DNA from 2 places in the Arthrobacter sp. 10T44 genome. Region 1 is predicted to be linked to the other one. Evidence: riboswitches for the same ligand, from Rfam matches in the RefSeq annotation. Region 1 holds a riboswitch; the other holds the start of a gene.
The links. Region 1 has a riboswitch for S-adenosylmethionine ahead of AC1DBL_RS00115 (aminotransferase class V-fold PLP-dependent enzyme). Riboswitches for the same ligand answer to the same signal wherever they lie in the genome.
Positions count from the first base shown of each region.

Region 2: another riboswitch for S-adenosylmethionine. It lies ahead of AC1DBL_RS04290 (DUF1737 domain-containing protein); the one in region 1 lies ahead of AC1DBL_RS00115 (aminotransferase class V-fold PLP-dependent enzyme).

Region 1 is NZ_JBFTGT010000001.1:21,062-26,675, forward strand. It holds gene aroA (3-phosphoshikimate 1-carboxyvinyltransferase) at 1-609, shown strand, start outside; gene rsgA (ribosome small subunit-dependent GTPase A) at 593-1,708, shown strand; gene hisN (histidinol-phosphatase) at 1,777-2,589, shown strand; SAM riboswitch class IV at 2,679-2,792, shown strand; gene AC1DBL_RS00115 (aminotransferase class V-fold PLP-dependent enzyme) at 2,827-4,254, shown strand; gene AC1DBL_RS00120 (class I SAM-dependent methyltransferase) at 4,327-5,118, shown strand; gene AC1DBL_RS00125 (Nramp family divalent metal transporter) at 5,214-5,614, shown strand, end outside.
Region 2 is NZ_JBFTGT010000001.1:905,253-910,866, forward strand. It holds gene pabB (aminodeoxychorismate synthase component I) at 1-260, shown strand, start outside; gene cls (cardiolipin synthase) at 282-1,757, opposite strand; gene AC1DBL_RS04285 (aminodeoxychorismate lyase) at 1,851-2,828, shown strand; SAM riboswitch class IV at 2,950-3,064, shown strand; gene AC1DBL_RS04290 (DUF1737 domain-containing protein) at 3,079-3,396, shown strand; gene AC1DBL_RS04295 (rhodanese-like domain-containing protein) at 3,393-3,839, shown strand; gene AC1DBL_RS04300 (O-succinylhomoserine sulfhydrylase) at 3,836-5,044, shown strand; gene AC1DBL_RS04305 (glutamate--cysteine ligase 2) at 5,041-5,614, opposite strand, start outside.

The DNA of each region.
Region 1 (5,614 bases):
CAGCGGATCGAACAGGACCTCTCCAATGCCGGGCCGTTTCTCGCCGCGGCCCTCGCCACCCGCGGAACCGTGCGGATCCCCAACTGGCCGGCCGGGACCACCCAGGTCGGCGATCTCTGGCGCGGCATCCTGGCCACCATGGGCGCCACCGTGACGCTGGAGCACGGCACCCTGACCGTGAGCGGCGGCCCGGAGATCAAGGGCGGCGACTTTGACGAAACCAGCGAGCTCGCGCCGACCGTGGCAGCCCTCTGTGCCCTGGCCACCGGCCCCTCCCGGCTGAGCGGCATCGCCCACCTCCGGGGCCACGAAACCGACCGGCTCGCCGCCCTCGTCGCGGAAATCAACCGCCTTGGCGGGGACGCCGAAGAGACCGCCGACGGACTCATCATCAGGCCGGCGAAGCTGCACGGCGGCGTCGTGCACAGCTACGCGGACCACCGCATGGCCACCGCGGGCGCAATCCTCGGTCTCGCGGTCCCGGACGTGGAGGTCGAGGACATCGCCACCACGGCCAAGACCATGCCCGGCTTCCCGCAGCTGTGGGGGGCCATGCTCAGCCAGGCAAGCACCGCAGACAAGGACGCCGCCGGTGGCACGCAGCACTGACTCCTGGGACGAATCCGACGTCCGGATCCGCCCCAACAAAAAGGGCTCCCGCCCCCGCACCAAGGACCGGCCCAGCTACGACGACGCCGTCACCGGCCGGATCGTCACCGTGGACCGCGGACGCTACACCGCCGTCGTCGGCGAGGGCACCGCCGACGAACGCAAGATCATCGCGGCGCGGGCCAGGGAGCTGCGCCGCAACCCCGTAGTTGCCGGGGACTTCGTCTCGCTCGTCGGGGACGTCAGCGGCGAACCCGACACCCTGGCCCGGCTGGTCAAGATCCAGGACCGCAGGACGCTGTTGCGCCGCAGCGCGGACGACACGGACCCGATCGAACGCGCCGTCGTCGCCAACGCCGACCAGCTCGTCGTTGTCGTGGCCGCAGCCAACCCGGAACCCCGCACCGGCTTCATCGACCGCGCGCTGGTGGCCGCCTACGACGCCGGCATCGAACCGCTGCTGCTCGTCACCAAGGCCGACGTCAAGGACCCCGCCGAGCTGCTGGCCAACTACCAGCACCTGGATTTCCCGGTGATCATCTCCAAGACCGCGGATTCGGCCGCCTCCGGCATCGACGCCCGCTCCGATGACGGCCTGTCCGCCCGGCTGGACAAGGCCGCCGTGTCGCAGCTGCGGGACTACCTCGACGGGAAGGTCACCGTCATGCTGGGCCACTCCGGCGTCGGCAAATCCACCATGGTGAACGCGCTCACCGGCGCCGAACGGGCCACCGGCGGCGTCAACGCGGTCACCGGCCGCGGCCGCCACACCTCCTCCTCCGCGCTGGCGCTGAAGGTCAGTGATGCGCCTGCGGGCAGCTGGATCATCGACACCCCGGGCATCCGCTCCTTCGGCCTGGCCCATGTGGACCCGGACCGGATCCTGCGTTCCTTCCCGGACCTGGCTCCTGGCACCGATGACTGCGAGCGGGGCTGCAAGCACGACGCCACCGCCGTCAATTGCGGCGTGGACGCCTGGGTGCAGGGCGGCCACGCGGGCCCGTCCGGCCCGGCCCGGCTCGCCTCGCTGCGCCGGCTGCTGGGCACCGATCCGCGGCTGGAAGCGCAGGACACCAAGGAACTCGGCAGCGTCTCATAGCCGCGTCTACTTGGCGGCAGCGACGTGGCCTCCCGGTCCGCGGCGCGTTTTGACGGTAGTTTGGAAGCATGAGCCAACCAGCTTCGAGCTACAACGATGACCTGCGCCTTGCCCATGTACTGGCAGATTCCGTAGATTCCCAGACCATGAGCCGCTTCAAGGCGCTCGACCTTCGGATCGAGACGAAGCCGGACCTGACCCCCGTCACCGACGCGGACAAGTCCGCCGAGGAAGCCATCCGCGGGCAGCTGTCCCGCTCCCGCCCGCGCGACGCCGTCCTGGGCGAGGAGTTCGGCAGCTCCGGCCACGGTTCGCGCCGCTGGATCATCGACCCGATCGATGGCACCAAGAATTTCGTCCGCGGCGTCCCGGTCTGGGCCACCCTGATCGCCCTCGTCGACGAAGGCGAACCCGTGGTGGGCGTCGTCAGCGCCCCCGCACTGGGCAAGCGCTGGTGGGCCGCCAAGGGCGCCGGCGCCTACATGGGCCGCTCACTGGCCGCCGCGACCCGGCTGAGGGTCTCCAACGTCTCCCGGCTCGCCGATGCGTCGCTGTCCTATTCGAGCCTCGGCGGCTGGAAGCAGCGCGGCAACCTCGACGAGTTCCTCGGACTCACCGAGGAGGTCTGGCGTACCCGCGCCTATGGCGATTTCTGGTCCTACTGCCTCGTGGCCGAAGGCGCCGTCGACATCGCCTGCGAGCCCGAACTCAACCTCTACGACATGGCGGCGCTGGTCCCGATCGTGACGGAGGCCGGCGGCCGCTTCACCTCGCTCGAGGGAGAGGACGGCCCCTTCGGCGGCAACGCGCTGGCGACCAACTCGATCCTGCACTCCGAAGTCCTCAAGCGCCTCAACCCGGGCCTCGACGACCTGCTCTAGCCGGCCACGCCCGAGGCAGCCCGTAACACTACGCTTCATATTCCGCCCTCCCTTTTCCGTGCGACCGGCCATGTCCTAGGCTCGAAGCAGGTCACGAGTGCCAGCGCAAAACCCCGGTTTGCTGGCCGGCAACCCTCCATTCGCGGCGGGGTGCCCCGGGTGACGACCTGGCCGGTCCGGAGCGGACCCGGCAAGCGCGGATCCCCTGTGTGCGGGGTCCTTTTCGAGCGAGGTCCCATGACGACTGCCACCATCCCCACCCACACCACCAGCGCCGGCGGCCCGGAGTTCACCGACGCACGCTTCGACGCCGCCCGCCGGCCACTGTCCGCGGTTTCCGGCGCCGAAATCCTGGCCCCCCTGATCCAGGGCGGCCAGGTCCGGTACGCCAACCTGGACTACGGAGCCTCCGCCCCGGCGCTGTCCGTGGTGTCCGCCTACCTGAACGAGATCCTGCCGTACTACGCCAGCGTGCACCGCGGCGCCGGCTACGCCTCCCAACTGAGTACCTCGGTGTACGAAAACGCCCGGAACATCGTCCGCGGGTTCGTCGGCGGCCGTCCGGATGACTCCGTGATCTTCACCCGGAACACCACCGACGCACTGAACCTGCTGGCCGGCTGCCTGCCCGTCGACGACGGCCGACACACCGGCGAGGTGCTTTACCTCGATATCGAGCACCACGCCAACCTGCTGCCCTGGCAAAACGTCCCGCACCGCAGCGTCGTCGCGGCGCCCACCCTCGCCGGCACCGTGGAGCGGCTCCGGGCGGAACTCGCCCTCGGCGGAGTAAGCCTGCTCGCCGTGACCGGCGCGTCCAACGTCACCGGCGAAATCCTGCCGATCCGTGAGCTGGCCGCGCTGGCGCACGAATTCGGCGCCCGGATCGCCGTCGATGCGGCCCAGTTGGCCCCGCACCGCCGCATCAACATCGCCGCGGACGACGTCGACTACCTCGCCTTCTCCGGCCACAAGCTCTACGCCCCGTTCGGCGCCGGCGTGCTGGTGGGCCGGCCGGACTGGCTGGACGCCGGCACCCCGCACCTGGCCGGCGGCGGCGCAGTACGGGACGCACGGCTCGACGCCGTCAGCTGGACCACCGGGCCGGCCCGCCACGAGGGCGGCTCCCCCAATGTCCTGGGCGCGGCCGCGCTGGCCCGCGCCAGCCAGGTCATCGAGGCGCTGGACGAGCAGCAGTGGCACGCCCACGAGGACGCCATCCGTTCCTTCCTGGTCGAGGGGCTGGAGCGGATCGACGGCGTAACGGTCCACCACATCTTCGAGGACACCGGCCGGGAAGGCGGCCCCGGGACGATCGGCGTGGTCAACTTCTCGGTCGCCGGTTACGACGCCGGCCTGGTCGCCGCATACCTGTCCGCGGAGCACGGCATAGGCCTGCGCGACGGCCGGTTCTGCGCCCACCCGCTGCTAAAACGGCTCGGCCTGCCCGCCGGTTCGCTCCGGGCCAGCTTCGGCCTCGGCTCACGGCTCAACGACGCGCAGCGGCTGCTCGCCGGGCTCCAGGAGCTGCGGCGGAACGGCCTGGGCTGGGACTACGTCGTAGACGCCGGACGCTGGGTGCCGGCCAACGACACGCGGAGCTATCCGCACTGGGCGCCGAACACGCCTGGCACCGCTGGCGCAGCCCCCTGCTCCGTCGACTGACCGGCAGCGCAGCCCGGGCCGCGTGCGGTAAATTCGACAGGTACGCACCAGAGCTGCCGAAGGAGATCGCACGTGGCACGCGGCGGCCCCAAACTGCACCACCCCGGACTGCAGGGTGGCCCAAAACTGCAGCACCAGCGGCGGCGGGAGCTCGGGCAGAGCTTCCAGGACGGCGGCGAGCACTACGACCGGGTCCGGCCCGGCTATCCGGCGGATTCGGCCGATTGGCTGATCCCGGCCGGGGCCCACGACGCCGCCGACCTGGGCGCCGGGACCGGTAAGTTCACGGCGCTCCTGGTCCAACGGGGGCTCAGGACCGTGGCCGTCGATCCGTCCCCGGACATGCTCGACCAGCTGCGCCGCGCCCTCCCGGGAGTCGCCGCCGTCGAGGGTACCGCCGAACACACCGGGCTGGCTTCGGGGGCCTTCGACCTGGTCACGGTGGCCCAGGCCTGGCACTGGTGCGATCCCCTGCTGGCCAGTACCGAGGCGGCCCGGATCCTGCGGCCGCACGGCGTTCTCGGCCTGATCTGGAACCAGCTCGACACCTCGGTCCCCTGGGTGCACAGGCTGTCCCGGATCATGCATGCGGGGGACGTCCACAAGCCCCACTTCACGCCGCCGCTGGGACCGGAATTCATCGGGCTGGAGAGTCATCTCACCCGCTGGGAGGATCCAGTAACCACGCAGGACGTCATGGAACTGACCAAATCCCGCAGCTACTACCTGCGGGCAGGCGAGAGCACCAGGGCCAAGGTGCTCGCTAACCTCGACTGGTACCTGCACGAGCACCTCGGACACACTGCCGGGCAGCTCCTGCCGCTTCCCTACCTGACGCAAAGCTGGCGTGCCGTCAAAGCCTGAGGTTCCCGCATTGCACTGACCACGCCGCGGCGCCTATTATTTCGGTGTGCCTAACTTATATTTGTAGGCACTCAGGAACTTCTTGGGAGCCCGCAGTGCTGGACGTAGCCGGACACGAACCCCTGCCCGCGGGGAAACCGCCTGCCCGCAGGATCAGGGGTAGCCGCCGGGCTTTGCTGGGCCTGCTCGGCCCGGCGTTCGTGGCTGCCATCGCCTATGTGGACCCCGGCAACGTCGCCGCCAACCTGACGGCCGGGGCACAGTACGGTTATCTGCTCGTCTGGGTTCTCGTCGCCGCCAACGTCATGGCGGTGCTGGTCCAGTACCAGTCCGCCAAGCTCGGCATCGTCACCGGCAAGACCCTCCCGGAGATCCTCGGCGAGCGGCTCCGGCCGGCCTGGCGCCGCGCCTTCTGGGTCCAGGCCGAGATTGTGGCCGCAGCCACCGACCTCGCCGAGGTGGTGGGCGGCGCGGTGGCCTTGTACCTGCTCTTCGG
Region 2 (5,614 bases), 880 kb from region 1:
TCCTGGACCGGCTTGAGGCGGCACCGCGGGGCGTCTATTCCGGGGCGATCGGCTACTTCTCGCTCAGCGGGGCCACCGACCTCGCGGTGGCGATCCGGACCCTGGTGGTGGCGGCGGGCGCGGACCGGGGAACCACACTCAGCCTCGGCGTCGGCGGCGCCATCACCGCGGATTCCTCACCCCAGGAGGAGTACGAGGAGATCCGGACCAAGGCCTTCGGCGTGCTCTCGGCGCTCGGCGCGGAGTTCCCGGCGGGCTAGTCCACGCGTGAGCCGGCCTGGCTACTGCAGGGTCGACGTGAGCCGGGCGACGTTGTCCACGTACTTGACCCCCATGGGCCGCTTCATCCAGTCCTCGAGCGTCAACTCCCTCGAAATGCCGCGGTACGTGTCCTCGACGGCGCTGATCCGCTGCACGATGTCCTCGCCCAGGAGCATCACCGAGACCTCGAGGTTCAGCGAGAAGGAGCGCATATCCATGTTGCTCGAACCCAGCACGGCAACCTCGTTGTCGATCGTGAAGTGCTTGGCGTGCAGCACGAACGGGGCCTTGTAGAGGTAAATCCGCACCCCGGCCTCCAGCAGCGCCTCGTAGTAGGACTGCTGGGCGTGGTGGACCAGGAACTGGTCGCCCTTTTCCGAGACGAAGAGTTCGACGTCGACGCCGCGCTGCGCCGCCGTCGTCACCGCGTAGAGCAGCGAGTCGTCCGGGACGAAGTACGGGCTGCAAATGGAGATCGTGCGCTGCGCCGAGTAGATCAGCGTGTTGAACAGGCGCAGGTTGTTTTCGGTGATGAAGCCGGGACCGCTGGGCACCACCTGGGCGGTGATGTTGCCGGCGTGCAGTTCGGGCCGGTGGGCGAGCTGGTGCTCCAGGGATTCGTCGGTCTCACTGAGCCAGTCGGTGGCGAAGACCACGTTGAGGGTGGTGACGATCGGCCCGCGCAGGCAGGCCATCAGCTCGACCCATTCCCGGCCGATCTTGCGGTGCCGCGGGTTGTTGTAGGACGGTTCGATCAGGTTCTGCGACCCGGTGAAGGCGACCTCGCCGTCGATCACCATGATCTTGCGGTGGTTGCGCAGGTCCGGGCGGCGCCACTGGCCGTGCACGGGCCGCAGCGGCAGCATGGGCCGCCAGCGGATCTTGCTGGCCTTGAGCCGGGCGATGAGCTTGCTGTACCCCTTAATCCGCAGGGTGCCCAAGTGGTCGAACAGGAGGCGGACTTCGACGCCGCGCTCGGCGGCCTCTTCCATCGCCGTCAGCAGGTCATCCGTGATGTGGTCCGAGCTGAGGATGTAGAACTCGGCGTTGATAAAGGACTCGGCTTCGCGCACCGCCGCCGCCATCGCCTTAATCGAATCCGGGTAGCCGGGCAGGAGCTCCACGTGGTTGCCGTCCACCATGGGCAGGGAACCGAGCGTCTTGTTCAGCTCCGCTGCGGAGGACACCCATTCCGGGCCCTCGTACTTGCTTTCCACCATGGCCAGTTCCGACGTGCCGGCCCGCACCCGGGTGTTCACCGCGTCCTGCTGCGCCCGGCGCTTGCGGGAGAGCCGGAAGTTGCCGAAGAGCAGGAAGAGGACCACGCCCACGGCCGGAACGAAAAAGATGATCAGGAGCCAAGCCATGGCCGTGGTGGGGCGGCGGTTGCCCGGGATGATGCCGAGGGCAACGACCCGGATACCGAGGTCGATGACGGTCAGGATCAGGATCACCCAGGACGGAAGTGACCCCGCCAGCGAAAATGGCCACAGCACAGGCAAACCCCTCAAGCTCCAGACCCGCGGAACAGTTCCGGAACGGGCAACCCGCACAGCTTATCCCGACCCGGGCCGCACTAAGCTGAAGGCATGACTACCCCCGCCTCTGTTCCGGCCCGCGCGACAGTGCTGGTGTTCCTCGATCCCGCGTTTGAGAAGGGCCGCGTCGCCGACTCGTCCAAGCCGCAGCTGATGGCCACCGACCAGGGTGCCACCCGCGGCGACGGCGTTTTCGAGTCGCTGCTGGTGGTGGGGGGACGCCCGCGCAAGCTGCAGGCCCACCTGACCCGGCTGGCCGGCTCGGCGCGCGCGCTGGAGTTGGACATCCCGGCGGAGGACGCCTGGCGGCGCGCGATCGAGACCGCGGTCAGCGAATACCGCGGCCGGGCCGCCACGGCGGTCGGAGCCGCCGGCGACGGGGCCGGCGGAGCGGACGAGGTCGTGGTGAAGCTGCTCGCCAGCCGCGGCGTGGAGGGCGCGGCCACGCCGACGTGCTGGGTGCAGGCCTCGCCGCCGCCGGAAGCCGGCCGCCGGCAGCGCGAGACCGGCATCGACGTCATCCTGCTGGACCGCGGCTACGACAGCGAGGTGGGCGAACGCGCCCCGTGGCTGCTGCTGGGCGCCAAGACCCTGTCCTACGCGGTCAACATGGCGGCGCTCCGGTACGCCCACCACCAGGGCGCGGACGACGTCATCTTCACCTCCGCCGACGGCCGGGTCCTGGAGGGCCCGACGTCGACCGTGCTGCTGGCGCACCTGGAGACCAGCGACGACGGCGCGGGCGGCGTCCGCACCGTGCGCCGGCTGATCACCCCGCAGCTGGACAGCGGAATCCTCCCGGGCACCTCGCAGGGCGCCCTGTTCACCGCGGCCAAGGCCGCCGGGTGGGAGCTCGGCTACGGCCCGCTGGTACCTGCCGATCTGTACGACGCCGACGCCGTCTGGCTCATCTCAAGCATCCGGCTCCTCGCCCCGGTGAACCACATCGACGGCAAGGAGATCGGCACCCCCGAACTGCGGCGGCAGCTCACGGCCGAGCTCAACGAACTGTTCGCCACGATCGAGTAGGAGCCGGCCGGTCCCGGGTGATGCTGCTCCGCCCCCGGAAAGGTGCCATGCCAGCGTCCGCGTGACTTAACATGACGACGCCGCCGGTGCCGCCGGCGTCGTAAGTGCTACGTTTTTGGGGAGTAATGAGACCCGGCGCCAAGCCCTGACTGGCCGGTCGGCAACCCTCCCTTTCGCGGCGGGGTGCCTCAGGTGAATACTCGGCATATCGACCATTCGAGCTGCAAGCGTGAAAGTAAGGAGATCCGTCGTGCCCGACGCATCCGCACCCGCTGTGCCCGCCACAGCCCCCGCCCAATCCCCCGCCGCACCCGGACCCGCCGAGGAAAGACTGGCGTACCGGCTGTTCACCGGGCCCGATGACCGCAGCTTCTGCGAGCGCGTTTCGGCCGCCCTGGCCGAGGGCTACGTCCTGCACGGCAGCCCCTCCGCCACCTTCAACGGCAGCACCGTGATCGTGGCCCAGGCCGTCGTGCTGCCGGCCGCGATCGCGAGCGCCGACGCCGCCGTCGCCAACGCGGTGGATGAGCTCGACGGCGCCGAGTTCACCGGCGAGGGCCACGCATGAGTTACGCCGGAGACCTGAGCCCGCAGGAAGCCTGGGCCAAGGTCGGGGCGGGCGCCATCCTGGTGGACGTCCGCACCGAGGCGGAATGGTCGCAGATCGGCGTCCCGGTCACCGGGGCCGGCACCGAAGACCGGCAGGATCCGCTGTTCGTCCAGTGGACCCTGGCCGGCGGAGCCCCCAACCCGCACTTCCTGGAGCAACTGCAGCGGCAACTCCAGCGGCAACTGCGGCAGCACGCGCCTGGCGCCACGGCGGCCGAGCTCATCTTCCTGTGCCGTTCCGGCGCCCGCTCGGTCGCCGCCGCGAACGCCGCCACGGCGGCCGGCTTCACCGCCTACAACGTCCTCGAGGGCTTCGAAGGCGAACCGGGCCCGACCGGCGCCCGGACCGTGAACGGCTGGAAGAACCACGGCCTGCCGACCAACCTGGAAAGCACTAAGTGAGCTTCAATCCCGATGCCCAGGGCTGGAGCCCGGACACCCAGGCCGTCCGCGGCGGACTCGACCGCACCGGGTTCCAGGAAACCACCGAACCGATCTTCCTGAACTCGGGCTTCGTCTACGAATCCGCCGCCGCGGCTGAGCGCGCCTTCACCGGCGAGGACGAACGGTTTGTCTATTCCCGCTACGGCAACCCCTCGGTGGCCACCTTCCAGGAACGCCTCCGGCTGTTGGAGGGAACCGAGGCGTGCTTTGCGACGGCGTCGGGCATGTCTGCGGTGTTCACCGCTCTCGGGGCATTGCTGGGGGCCGGCGACCGCGTGGTCGCCGCCCGCTCGCTCTTCGGATCCTGCTTCGTCATCCTCAATGAGATCCTGCCGCGCTGGGGCGTGGAGACAGTCTTCGTGGACGGCCCGGACCTCGAGCAGTGGCGGTCGGCGCTGGCCGTGCCGACGACGGCCGTGTTCTTCGAATCTCCCTCGAACCCCATGCAGGAAATTGTGGACATCGCCGCCGTGAGCGAACTGGCGCACGCCGCCGGTGCGACCGTGGTGGTGGACAACGTCTTCGCCACTCCCCTGCTGCAGCGGTGCGGGGAGCTGGGCGCGGACGTGGTCGTGTACTCCGGCACCAAGCACATCGATGGCCAGGGCCGGGTGCTCGGCGGCGCGATCCTGGGCACCCGGGAATTCATCGAGGGCCCGGTCAAGCAGCTCATGCGCCACACCGGCCCGGCATTGTCCGCCTTCAACGCCTGGGTGCTGAGTAAGGGACTGGAGACGATGGCCCTGCGGGTGAACCACTCGTCCGCCTCGGCGCTTCGGCTGGCCGAATGGCTGGAGGCCCAGCCCGCGGTCAGCTGGGTTAAGTACCCGCTGCTGCCGTCCCACCCGCAGTACGAGCTGGCCGCCAGGCAGATGAAAGCCGGCGGCACGGTGTTGACTCTGGAGCTTTCGCCCTCGCCCGGCCGCTCCGCCAAGGAAGCCGCGTTCGCGCTGCTGGACGCGTTGCGGATCATCGATATTTCCAACAACCTCGGTGATTCAAAGTCCCTGATCACGCATCCGGCCACCACCACGCACCGCGCCATGGGCCCGGAGGGGCGCGCGGCTATCGGGCTGAGCGACGGCGTCGTGCGGCTCTCGGTGGGGCTGGAAGACGTCGAGGACCTGATCCGCGACCTCGGGCAGGCGCTCAAGCAGGTCTAGCCCCGGCGCACCCGCGAAAGCACGGGGGCCGGTTCTGACATTCCCTCGGCGTCCGCACCGTGCATCGTGACCCGCACGGCATGGGCGACGACGGCGGCCAGGCCGGCGTCGTCGGAGGGGGTGTCCAGCCCCGGAGCGCAGAGCGCCTGGCGCTGCAACTGCGAGCCCGTGCCGTGCGCCAGGACGCGGTCCACGCCGCGGCGCACCAGGTCCAGCTCCCCTTGCTCCGCTAGGACGGGGGCCACGAAGTCGACCAGGGCGTGCGCCACCTCGCCGGCGGGAGCGGGACGGAAGCTGCCGAAGTCCAGCAGCTCGCCGCGCAGCCCGCAGTTGCTGGCCTGCCACGCGGCCATTTTTAGCAGGACCGTCGGCACCGGGGCCGGATCCACACCGTCGCGCCACTCCCGGCTGGCGGACTCCACGAGGGCGCGCACCAGCACCGCGATCAGCGCCGCGTCCTCCGCCCGCAGGCAGACATCCGCGACCCGGACCTCCACAGTGGGGTGGTGCCGGGCCAGCCGGGCATCAAAATAGATCATCCCTTCGTCGAACAGCACCCCGCTTTCCAGC